Regions from separate parts of the Ruegeria sp. C11 genome, predicted to be linked through region 3. Evidence: riboswitches for the same ligand, from Rfam matches in the RefSeq annotation. Region 3 holds a riboswitch; each other region holds the start of a gene.
What was found. Region 3 has a riboswitch for cobalamin ahead of ACR0NA_RS02960 (DUF1636 family protein). Riboswitches for the same ligand answer to the same signal wherever they lie in the genome.
Positions count from the first base shown of each region.

Region 1: another riboswitch for cobalamin. It lies ahead of ACR0NA_RS18165 (DUF1636 family protein); the one in region 3 lies ahead of ACR0NA_RS02960 (DUF1636 family protein).
Region 2: another riboswitch for cobalamin. It lies ahead of ACR0NA_RS21105 (hypothetical protein); the one in region 3 lies ahead of ACR0NA_RS02960 (DUF1636 family protein).

Region 1 is NZ_JBQFSB010000011.1:82,337-85,577, reverse strand. Features, by position in the region: gene ACR0NA_RS18175 (ABC transporter substrate-binding protein) at 1-798, opposite strand, end outside; gene ACR0NA_RS18170 (ABC transporter ATP-binding protein) at 817-1,602, opposite strand; gene ACR0NA_RS18165 (DUF1636 family protein) at 1,599-1,955, opposite strand; cobalamin riboswitch at 2,058-2,264, opposite strand; gene ACR0NA_RS18160 (DUF6525 family protein) at 2,369-2,641, opposite strand; gene ACR0NA_RS18155 (DUF1826 domain-containing protein) at 2,638-3,241, opposite strand, start outside.
Region 2 is NZ_JBQFSB010000017.1:47,208-50,448, forward strand. Features, by position in the region: gene ACR0NA_RS21095 (alpha/beta hydrolase family protein) at 1-457, opposite strand, end outside; gene ACR0NA_RS21100 (TetR/AcrR family transcriptional regulator) at 543-1,106, shown strand; cobalamin riboswitch at 1,124-1,329, shown strand; gene ACR0NA_RS21105 (hypothetical protein) at 1,418-1,825, shown strand; gene ACR0NA_RS21110 (protein-tyrosine phosphatase family protein) at 1,843-2,346, opposite strand; gene ACR0NA_RS21115 (DNA polymerase III subunit gamma/tau) at 2,514-3,241, shown strand, end outside.
Region 3 is NZ_JBQFSB010000001.1:579,546-582,786, forward strand. Features, by position in the region: gene ACR0NA_RS02950 (NAD(P)-dependent oxidoreductase) at 1-154, opposite strand, end outside; gene ACR0NA_RS02955 (LysR substrate-binding domain-containing protein) at 276-1,160, shown strand; cobalamin riboswitch at 1,233-1,441, shown strand; gene ACR0NA_RS02960 (DUF1636 family protein) at 1,536-1,916, shown strand; gene cobW (cobalamin biosynthesis protein CobW) at 1,913-2,968, shown strand; gene cobN (cobaltochelatase subunit CobN) at 2,975-3,241, shown strand, end outside.

The DNA.
Region 1 (3,241 bases), on a different contig from region 3:
CTTGAACGTGTCCGCAGCCCCGTTTCCGGTCTGATAATCCAGCAGCACCAGAAATTCTGGATTCGCGGCGGCCACCGCCTCCCACGAGGTACGGCCCCAGCTGGTGTCCATGTCATGCGTGACATTCTCACCGCCAGCGGCGGCGATCATCGCGTCCGGGATGGCGAATTTGCCCGCGGTAAACGGCGCATCCGCCGGACCGTCCAGCAGGAAGACGCGCGGTTTGGGCAGGTCTGCGGTCTGAGCTTCAAGCGCGTGCAGCTCTTCCTTCCAGCCTGTGACCAGCGCCTCAGCCTTGTCCTCGACATGCATGACCTTACCCAGCCGCAGAACGTCATCGAACAGCAGGCCCATGCTGGCCTCGGGGCGGTCCTTGTCCAGATGCACGCAACTTTCGGTCAGGATCATGGTCTTGATGCCAAAGGGCTCCAGCGTGTCCGGCGTGACGTCACCGCCCGGCTTCATGCCGTAATACCAGCCAGCGAAGAACAGGTCAGGCTCGACGGCCACAAGGTTTTCGACTGTCGGATATTTGGGCGCCAGCTCCGGGATTTCACCGCGCAACTTGTCGAATTCCGGGCTGGTCTTGTACCAGCCGGTGATGCCGGTCAGGCCGACGATCTTCTCCTGCAGACCCAGCGCAAAGGCCATGTCAGTCATGTTCATGTCGTGCACGACCAGCCGTTCAGGCTGAGTTTCGAACACCAGCGGTTCGCCACAGTTGTCAACGCTGACTTCATGCGCGGACACGGCGCCTGCCATGGCTGTGATCAGCGCCATGGACCAGATGTGTTTCATTCGGGAATGCTCCTTGGTTTAGGTTGAGACTGTTATTCTTCGGATATCCAGCGCCGGGATCACGCGGCCTTCGTGGTGAAAGCACAGGTAGTCGACGCCAAACGTGTCGCGGACCCGTTCCGGGGTCAGCACATCGGCCACGGGGCCAAATCCCGTAAGCCGCGTGGATTTAATAAGCGCCACATGGGTGGCGAATTCGGGAATCATCACCAGATCGTGGACGATCATCACCACCGTGATGCCCAGCTCGGCAACCAACGACAGCATCCTCCCCTTGGCATCCGGGTCCAGATGGTTGGTGGGTTCGTCCAGAAACAGCAGTGATGGATTCTGCGCCAAAGCACGGGCGATATGGGCGCGTTGCCGCTCACCCCCGGACAGCATTGCCATCCGTTTGTCTGCCAATGCATTCAGGCCGGTCAGGTTCAGTACCCTTTCCAGTTCTGCTGCGTGTTCTGCAGCCGAACGGTCGGCCCGAATCGGAATCTGACCCATCGCGACGTAATCCCGCAACAAAAGCCTCCCATCGGGAAGCTCTTGCTGGCTGACAACGGCTATCATCCGGGCCCGGTCTTTGGCGGGCATCTGTTTCAGGCTGCGCCCCTTGACCAGAACGTCGCCCAGCACGATCTCAGCCGTCCCGCACAGCAGGTTCAAAAGCGTTGTTTTTCCAGCCCCATTCGGACCGGCAATTGCCAGTATCGCGCCCTCGTCCAACTCAAACGAGGCGTCCTGCAGCAGGACATCACCGTTGAGCGCATAGTATTCGAGGTCTCGCGCAACCAGAAAGGCCGAGGTCGTCATGATGGCTCCTGCAATTGGATCCCAGGCAAACGTGAAAGCGTTTTTGTAAAAAGTGGACCCGGCCGGTCGGTGGCATTGGTCCAGCCATCTGGGCTGTCGTGGTATTGCTGTGCAAATTCGGCCAACGCCTCGATGTCTTCCGCGCTTTCAATGTCGCCGAACAGATACTGAGCTTTGCAGACGGCCTGAAATCCGACAGTTGTTGGCTGCGCGCAACCGGCCATACAGGCAACTGTGCGGATAGCGAATCCCGTCGGCAGCTTTCCGGTCAGCGCATTGCGCATGGCCCCGACAGACAGTGTGCCGCGACAGGTCGAGCAGATCAGAAGGAAATGGTCAGGTGTTTCCGACATTGTCCGCTCCGCTTAAAGCCAAGCGCGGACAGAAGGTGCCGATCATGTAAACACGTGTCAGACGTGCCATCAAAGCCTCCTTCCAGGACGCCCCGCCCCGGGTTGGTTAAACATGCGATGGCAGGTCTCCTGACTTGCGGATCGTCGCTTGGCCTTCCTTCCCGGCCCTTTTGGCCAGTGGTTGTTTGGCGTCGCTCACCGCTTACAGTTGCGGGGGCAGTTACGGACTTGGCACCGACAGGCGGACCGCACCGTATTCCCTTTTCATCCCCTGGGCGTACCATGGGGAACCATCTGTGTCCTGATTGTCCTAGACCGGATGTCTTGTCAATCGGGACCTGAAACAAAACCTCTCGAGCGCAGTTTTTGCATTCGACTTCGTCAAGCCGAGATGAATGAGACACGGACCTCATTCACGTTCGGGACATGAGTTTGAAAACAGTTGATTGCCGGTCACGGGCAAGCGTTCTGGCTTCGGCTTCGCTCAGGGACCGAAGTGTTTCCTCCGCCGTGAGACCTCGGGCCTGCGACTTTGACCAAATGCGTCGCGCGGATGTGGGGGACCATGGCAAGGCTGCTTCGGACAACCAACGCCTTAACGGCGCTGGCAAGCCGTCAAATGCAGCCATTGGATCATCGGAACGCCGCTTGCGTCGTAAACTGCATTGCCCGAGATTCCGACTCATGCTTCGTCTTCCGGGTCGAACACGGGGTCCAGCACCAGTACAAGCCGGGTCTGACCTGTACCCTCAATTGGCGGCGAGCGATGCAACAGCCCGAACGATGGCTGTTCGGGCCACAGCTTCCCCCGCAAGAGAATTGGAGCGCCGGTTTCAACGGTGAACACATGTGCTGGATCCGTTCCATCCTGCGAAATACCGTACTGTGTTCCGGTACCGCGATAAGTGCAAACCAACCGCGCGGTAATCGCATCAATATGAAATTTGCGACAGGCGTTGGTGGTCACAACATCCAACCGCAATCGCAGGTACCTTGCATTCAACAGGTCCGAGAACATGTCAGCCAGGGACACGATATCATCCTGTAACCACCCTCTTTCAGGAGTGTCAGGCAAACCAGACCAGTCGCAGAGGTTCGCCAGGGCATCCCTGACCGCGTTCGACGGCATAATGACCCGACCGCGAGGCAGAACCTCCGGGTCAAGCCCGTTCAGCCAGCTTTGGACGTCGGCAGGCGCATGCCGCCGCCAGATCGCAGCAGCGCATCCGGGTTGCAGAAACGTGGCGAATGACGATGGGTTTTCCGCGACCGCGACGCCAATGGCG
Region 2 (3,241 bases), on a different contig from region 3:
AGGGCCATGGGTGATCACTGTGATGCACCAGACCCGAGCAGACGCAGATCATCCGGTCGATCTCTTCAATACCGGGTTGCACCGGCCCAAGCATCCCGCCAACGGAATGACCTATGACCCACAGTTTCGCGTTAGGGAACCTGCGCCGCATCTCAGTTCGTGCAGCTGGCATATCGATCAGGGCCCAGTCTGCCATGGTCACTGTGGACGCCTTTAGTGGGCCTGTCTGCGAATGGCCGAAATCACGATAGTCATAGGTCAGGCAGGCCATTCCCTTTTCCGCTGCCAGCCATCGGGCAAAATGCTTGTAATAATCCCTGGGTACACCCGTCGCGCCGTTAAGAACGACCACCACTGAAGGTTCAGATGCCGGTGAATACAGGCGGGCCGAAAGTTCCGCGCCGCCCGATGGAAACCTGAAATCTTCGACTGCTACCGAGTTCTGGCTGTCCAACATCACACACCCCGCCAATCACTGGACCAATCGGTCCATTCAATTCGTTCTGGACCAATCGGTCTAATCTCGTCAATATGCAATTCAAATGACCGAACGTCCGCTTCCGACCAAAGACCGCCTGATCCGCACCGCTGCCGAGCTGTTCCAGCGTTCGGGTTATCATGGCGTTGGTCTGTCTGAATTGCTTATGGCTGCGAATGCGCCCAAGGGTTCGCTTTATCATCACTTTCCGAACGGTAAATCCGATCTGGCGCTTGCTGCCGCGACATGGGCGTCGGATGGCATGCTGCGCCTGATCGCAGCCTCGTTTGAGCCCGCCGGGAACTTTCGAGAAGGTGTTGAGACCCTGTGCCACAAGATCGCGAAACTTTTCGATAAGTCAGGGCATTGGGACACCTGCCCCATCTCGGCAACGCTGTTCGAAGGGCCCGAGAACACCGAATTTCGCGAGCACGCCTATCATCTGTACGAAGGCTGGATGACCGAAGTGAAAGACCACGCAAGGCGCCTGAACGTACCAGACCCCGACCTTCAGGCAGATGCACTGTTCATCCTGCTGCAGGGCGGATGGCAACTGGCGCGCGCCCGGCAGAATTCGGACGTACTGCGCGGACTTCCAAAGATGATGCGGTTCGACGAATTCCGTTGACCCGGGCGCTTCCGTGCGGGTAGCACTTGCGTGATGGTTTCCGTGCCGAATCTTCGGACGGGATGAAAAGGGAACACGGTGCGGTTCAATTGAACCAATGCCGCGACTGCCCCCGCAACTGTAGGCGGAGAGCAATGCCGAAATGCCACTGGCCGAATGGCCGGGAAGGTCGGCAAAGCAATGACCCGCAAGTCAGGAGACCTGCCATCGAAACTGTAACTCGAATTCGGGCGGGGTGTCCGTAATGGGTTTGACGCACAGCGCCGTCTTTCCCCTGATCAACGCCCCATCCGTCGCGCGGAGGGCGCATCATGATTTTGAAAACCGAGACACACGTGCTTTCAGCCACGGTCTGCCAACGTACCGGCGAACCCTGCCCGGCGTTGTTGCACATGGCAAACACTCTTACCAAGGCCGTCACACAGGCTCGCCGGGCAACTTCGGACGGCTTCGAGATCGAGGGTAACATTGAACTTGCACATTGCCCTGGCGGCTGTACGGCGCGGTTTCACGCAAATGGAAGCCGGATTCGCGTGTACTGCGATGTGGATGAAGCAACCGAAACCGCTCAGCTGGACCGCTATGCGGATGTCCTGTTGAATCCGGCCTCAACATCCCTGCCGTCCGGTTGGATCACCAATCCACCCTGCGCGATTCTAGAGGCGACGCCTCGAGCAGCCAACGCCGCCACCTGTGGTCCGACCCACGCTTCGGCTTAAGTCACCGCAAGTTACTGTCAGTGCTGCGCGTGCGCCTGCGCGGGCTTTGTGGCCCAGTCCAACTGCCCTTCGGTCTCGACCGCGCAAGGGCGCACGGCACGCAGGCGGCTCAGCGCCTTTGCGGGTGTTTCGCCGCACTCTACCATCAACCGCAGGGCAACCATGCCCGAGCGGCCGCACCCGCCTTTGCAATGCACCAGCACACGTCCACCACCCGACAACGCCTGCCGGGCAGAGGCGCTAGCATCACGCCATCGCGCGCGAATTTCGGCAGGCGGCGCTCCGAAATCCTCGACTGGCAGATGCACCCAGCGGCTGGCGCGGCTTTGAATGTCGGTGCCAAAATGCCGCGCGCCCTCCTGAATCATCTCAACCTCGGTGGTCATCGAGATCACAAGGCCTGGTTGCCAGTCGGCAATCGTGTTCAAATCTTCGGAATATCTTCCGCCACGTCCCGGCAGCGGGGAAATGGCCAGCGTTCCGCCGCCGACCTGCAAGGCGTATATCACCAGTTCAGACATTTAACTCCCCCCAAACAGACCCTGTCAGTCATGGCCGTCCGGTTACCCACAGCTGTAATTTACCCCGCATCGGGCATTATCCAAATTAATTTCGCAACGACCTGCTGTGGACGCGGGCGGCGGGGGGCTCTACGCTGCGGCTTCAGTACGAATCCGCCAGAGCAGACATGACCGACACCGCATCCACGGCCTATCAGGTCCTTGCCCGAAAATACCGCCCCGAAACCTTTGCCGATCTTGTCGGTCAGGACGCGATGGTGCGGACACTGAAAAATGCCTTCGAAGCCGATCGGATTGCGCAGGCTTTTATCATGACCGGTATTCGGGGCACCGGCAAAACCACCACCGCACGGATCATTGCCAAGGGCATGAACTGCATCGGCCCGGATGGTGAAGGCGGTCCAACGACGGAACCCTGTGGCAAGTGTGAACATTGCACGGCCATCATGGAAGGCCGCCATGTTGATGTCATGGAAATGGATGCGGCCAGCCGCACCGGCGTCAACGATATTCGCGAGATCATCGACTCGGTCCGCTACCGCGCCGCCAGCGCGCGCTATAAAATCTACATCATCGACGAAGTGCACATGCTGTCGACCAGCGCCTTCAACGCGCTGCTCAAAACGCTGGAGGAACCACCCGAGCATGTAAAGTTCATCTTCGCCACCACCGAGATTCGCAAGGTTCCGGTGACGGTTCTGTCCCGCTGCCAGCGCTTTGATCTGCGCAGGATCGAGCCTGAGGACATGCTTGGCCTGTTGCGCAGAATCGCTAGCGCCGAAAGCGCGGAAATCGCCGAAGACGCACTGGCCCTGATCACCCGCGCCGCGGAAGGTTCCGCCCGTGACGCGACATCGCTGCTGGATCAGGCGATTTCTCATGGGGCGGGGGAAAC
Region 3 (3,241 bases):
GCGCTGGATTGTCCGCCGCTTTCGCTCCACGAGCTACAAATTCCTCGACCAGATCCCTGTTCAGATCATGAACGGTCAGATCGACCCCATTGCGCAACAGCGAACCCGAAAGCTTGCCGCCCACGTTTCCCAAACCTATGAAGCCAACTTTCATGCCTATTCCTCCCAGAGTGGCCATTTGCGCATTCGCGATTCACACGCGGATTATCAATGCTGGATAAGGGCAACAGAAACGAATAATAACAGTCGCAATCATAAAATTTTTTTGGTGATAAATGGACCGCCTCCCAAATCCGGCCTGGTTGCGCAGTTTCGAATCCGCCGCGCGCCATCTGAACTTTACTGTCGCCGCGCAGGAACTGGGCCTGACGCAAACAGCGGTTTCACTGCACATAAGGTCGCTTGAGGCTGAACTTGGGGAAAAACTGTTCACTCGCAATGCACGCCGACTGGACCTGACTGAACTGGGACAGTCCTATGCGCTGACTGTCCGGCGGGCGCTGTCCGACATCGCACTGAGCACCAACAGTCTGTTTGGCCCGGCGACCCGGCAAAGCCTGACCATCAGGGCGGCCATTTCAACCGCCACCTATTGGATTGCAGCCGAGTTGCCTGAGTTCTGTCGCCAGTTCCCTGACATTCCCGTGCGCCTTGTGTCCCATATCTGGAATGACAGCGTTGCTCCGGGGGACGTGGATGTAGAAATTCGGCTGGGATATGGCGACTGGCCCGGCGTGATTGCCGAAAAGCTCTGCTCTGAAACCATTGTGCCTGTTTGTCGTGCTGGTGACCCGCTCCCCGGGCTCAAAGACCTGCGAAACGGACCTCTGGTTCATATTCTGGGATATGAGGATAACTGGGCAAGATATTTCGAGGCCAATGGCCTCGCCGTTGCCGAGAATTCGGCCCGTCATTCTGTGGACACGACGGTGGCCGCGCTGCAATTGGTGATGGCAGGCGCGGGTTATGCCACCGTTCTAACCCGGTTTGCCCGCAACGCCATCACGCAGGGCGCGCCGCTGCAATTGGTGGGGCCGCCGATTCCATTTGCCCAGTCACATTACCTGATCCGCGCGACAACGGGGTCGCAGCCGTCCACTCCTGCGCGGCTGTTCGAGGCATGGTTGCAGGAGCGTTTGGCGACCCATGACGCTGACTGACTGCCTCAAGTCGCTTTTCGGATGCGGCGTGTCACAAGGGCGCCAGTACGCTTGACAAGCCCCCTGCCCGTGCCGCATGTCGCATGCGTTGGTGTCCATTTTTAAATGGATGAAAAGGGAATGCGTCAGCGGTTTTCCGTCAAACGCAGCCGCCCCCGCGACCGTGACCGGAGAGGGTGCCCAAAGCCACTGGCCCGCAAGGCCGGGAAGGCGGGACATCTGCCAGAGCCAGAGCTCTGACATCCGCAAGCCGGGAGACCTGCCAGCAGCCGTAGATGTAACCGGGCGGGGTGTTCCGGTGCCGGGTCCATGTCGTGATACGTGGCCCGCATGAAACCCCGTCCCCCGCGAAGAGGATTTGGGGGGATGAGAGACATGACCGAGACCGCGCCAGTCGAGCTGCTGGTCTGCACCACGTGCCGTCGTGGGCTGCCTATCGAGGACGACGCGAAGCGCCCTGGCACCTTGCTGCACAAAGCGCTGGAACAGGCCGAGCTGCCTGACGGAGTAAACCTCAAAGCGGTGGAATGTCTGTCGAACTGCGATCAGGGCTGTTCCATTGTCCTGCGCGGCGGCCCATCCCGCTGGACTTTTGTCTACGAAAACCTGAACGAAACCGACCACGTCGAAACCATCGTCGAAGGCACCACCAAATATCTTGAGACCGAAGACGGTCTGGTGAAGTGGCGCGAACGTCCTGAACATTTCCGCAAAAACTGTGCGGCCCGCATTCCCCCGATTGGAGCCCTGAAATGAGCAACCTCGAAAAACTCCCCGTTACTGTGATCACCGGCTTTCTGGGCTCGGGCAAAACCACGCTGGTGCGCCACCTGATGCAGAACCCGCAAGGCAAGCGTCTGGCCGTTGTTGTCAACGAATTCGGTGATGTGGGCGTCGATGGTGACATCCTGAAATCCTGCGCGATCCCGGATTGTCCGGCGGAAAACATCATGGAACTGGCCAATGGCTGCATCTGCTGCACCGTGGCCGATGATTTCATCCCGACTATCGAGGCGTTGATGGCGCTGGAGCCACGCCCCGACCACATCCTGATCGAGACCTCCGGCCTCGCGCTGCCCAAGCCGCTGCTGAAGGCGTTTGATTGGCCGGATATCCGTTCGAAAATCACCGTGGACGGCGTGATCGCTCTGGCCGATGCCGAAGCCGTGGCCGCCGGTCGCTTTGCTCCGAATGTCGAAGCTGTGGATGCACAGCGCTTGGCCGATGACTCGATTGACCACGAAACGCCGCTGTCCGAAGTGTTCGAGGACCAGATTTCGTGTGCCGACATTATCCTGCTGACCAAACCCGATCTGGCCGGTCCGGAAGGCGTTGCCAAGGCCAAAGAGATCATTGCAGCTGAGGCTCCGCGCCCCCTGCCCGTCGTCGAGGTGGCCGAAGGTGCCGTTGACGTGCGCGTCGTATTGGGGCTTGAGGCCGCAGCCGAGGATGACATGGACGCCCGTCCGTCGCATCACGACGGCCATCATGATCACGAGCATGACGATTTCGAAAGCATCATCGTTGAACTGCCGGAACAGACCGATCCGGCTCAATTGGTCGCCAATATCGAACGTCTGGCCAACGAGCTGAACATACTGCGCGTCAAAGGTTATGCCGCCGTTCAGGGCAAACCGATGCGCCTGCTGGTGCAGGCCGTTGGCGCACGCGTGCGGCACCAGTATGACCGCCCGTGGGAACCCGGCGAAGAGCGTCGCTCGCGTCTGGTGGTCATTGCCGAGCATGACGACATCAAAGAGGCCCAAATCCGCGATATCCTCGTGGGTGTTGCCGAGGCCGCCGAGTAACCGCACATGCACGTCGTCTTCCGCGAAAGCCACGGGTTAGAAGAAACCGAGACCCCGACCGATCTGGGCCAGAGCCCGGCAGATCTGGTGGTGCTGTCCTTTTCGGACAGCGACCTTGGCGCTTTCGCGGCAGGCTGGCATCGCGGTGGCGGACCCGAGGGGCGGATGCCGACGATGCGGCTGGCCAACCTGACGGCACTGAAGCACCCACTGTCGGTCGATACTTATGTCGAACAGACGCTGGAAGGCGCGAAAGGTATCCTGATCCGCCTG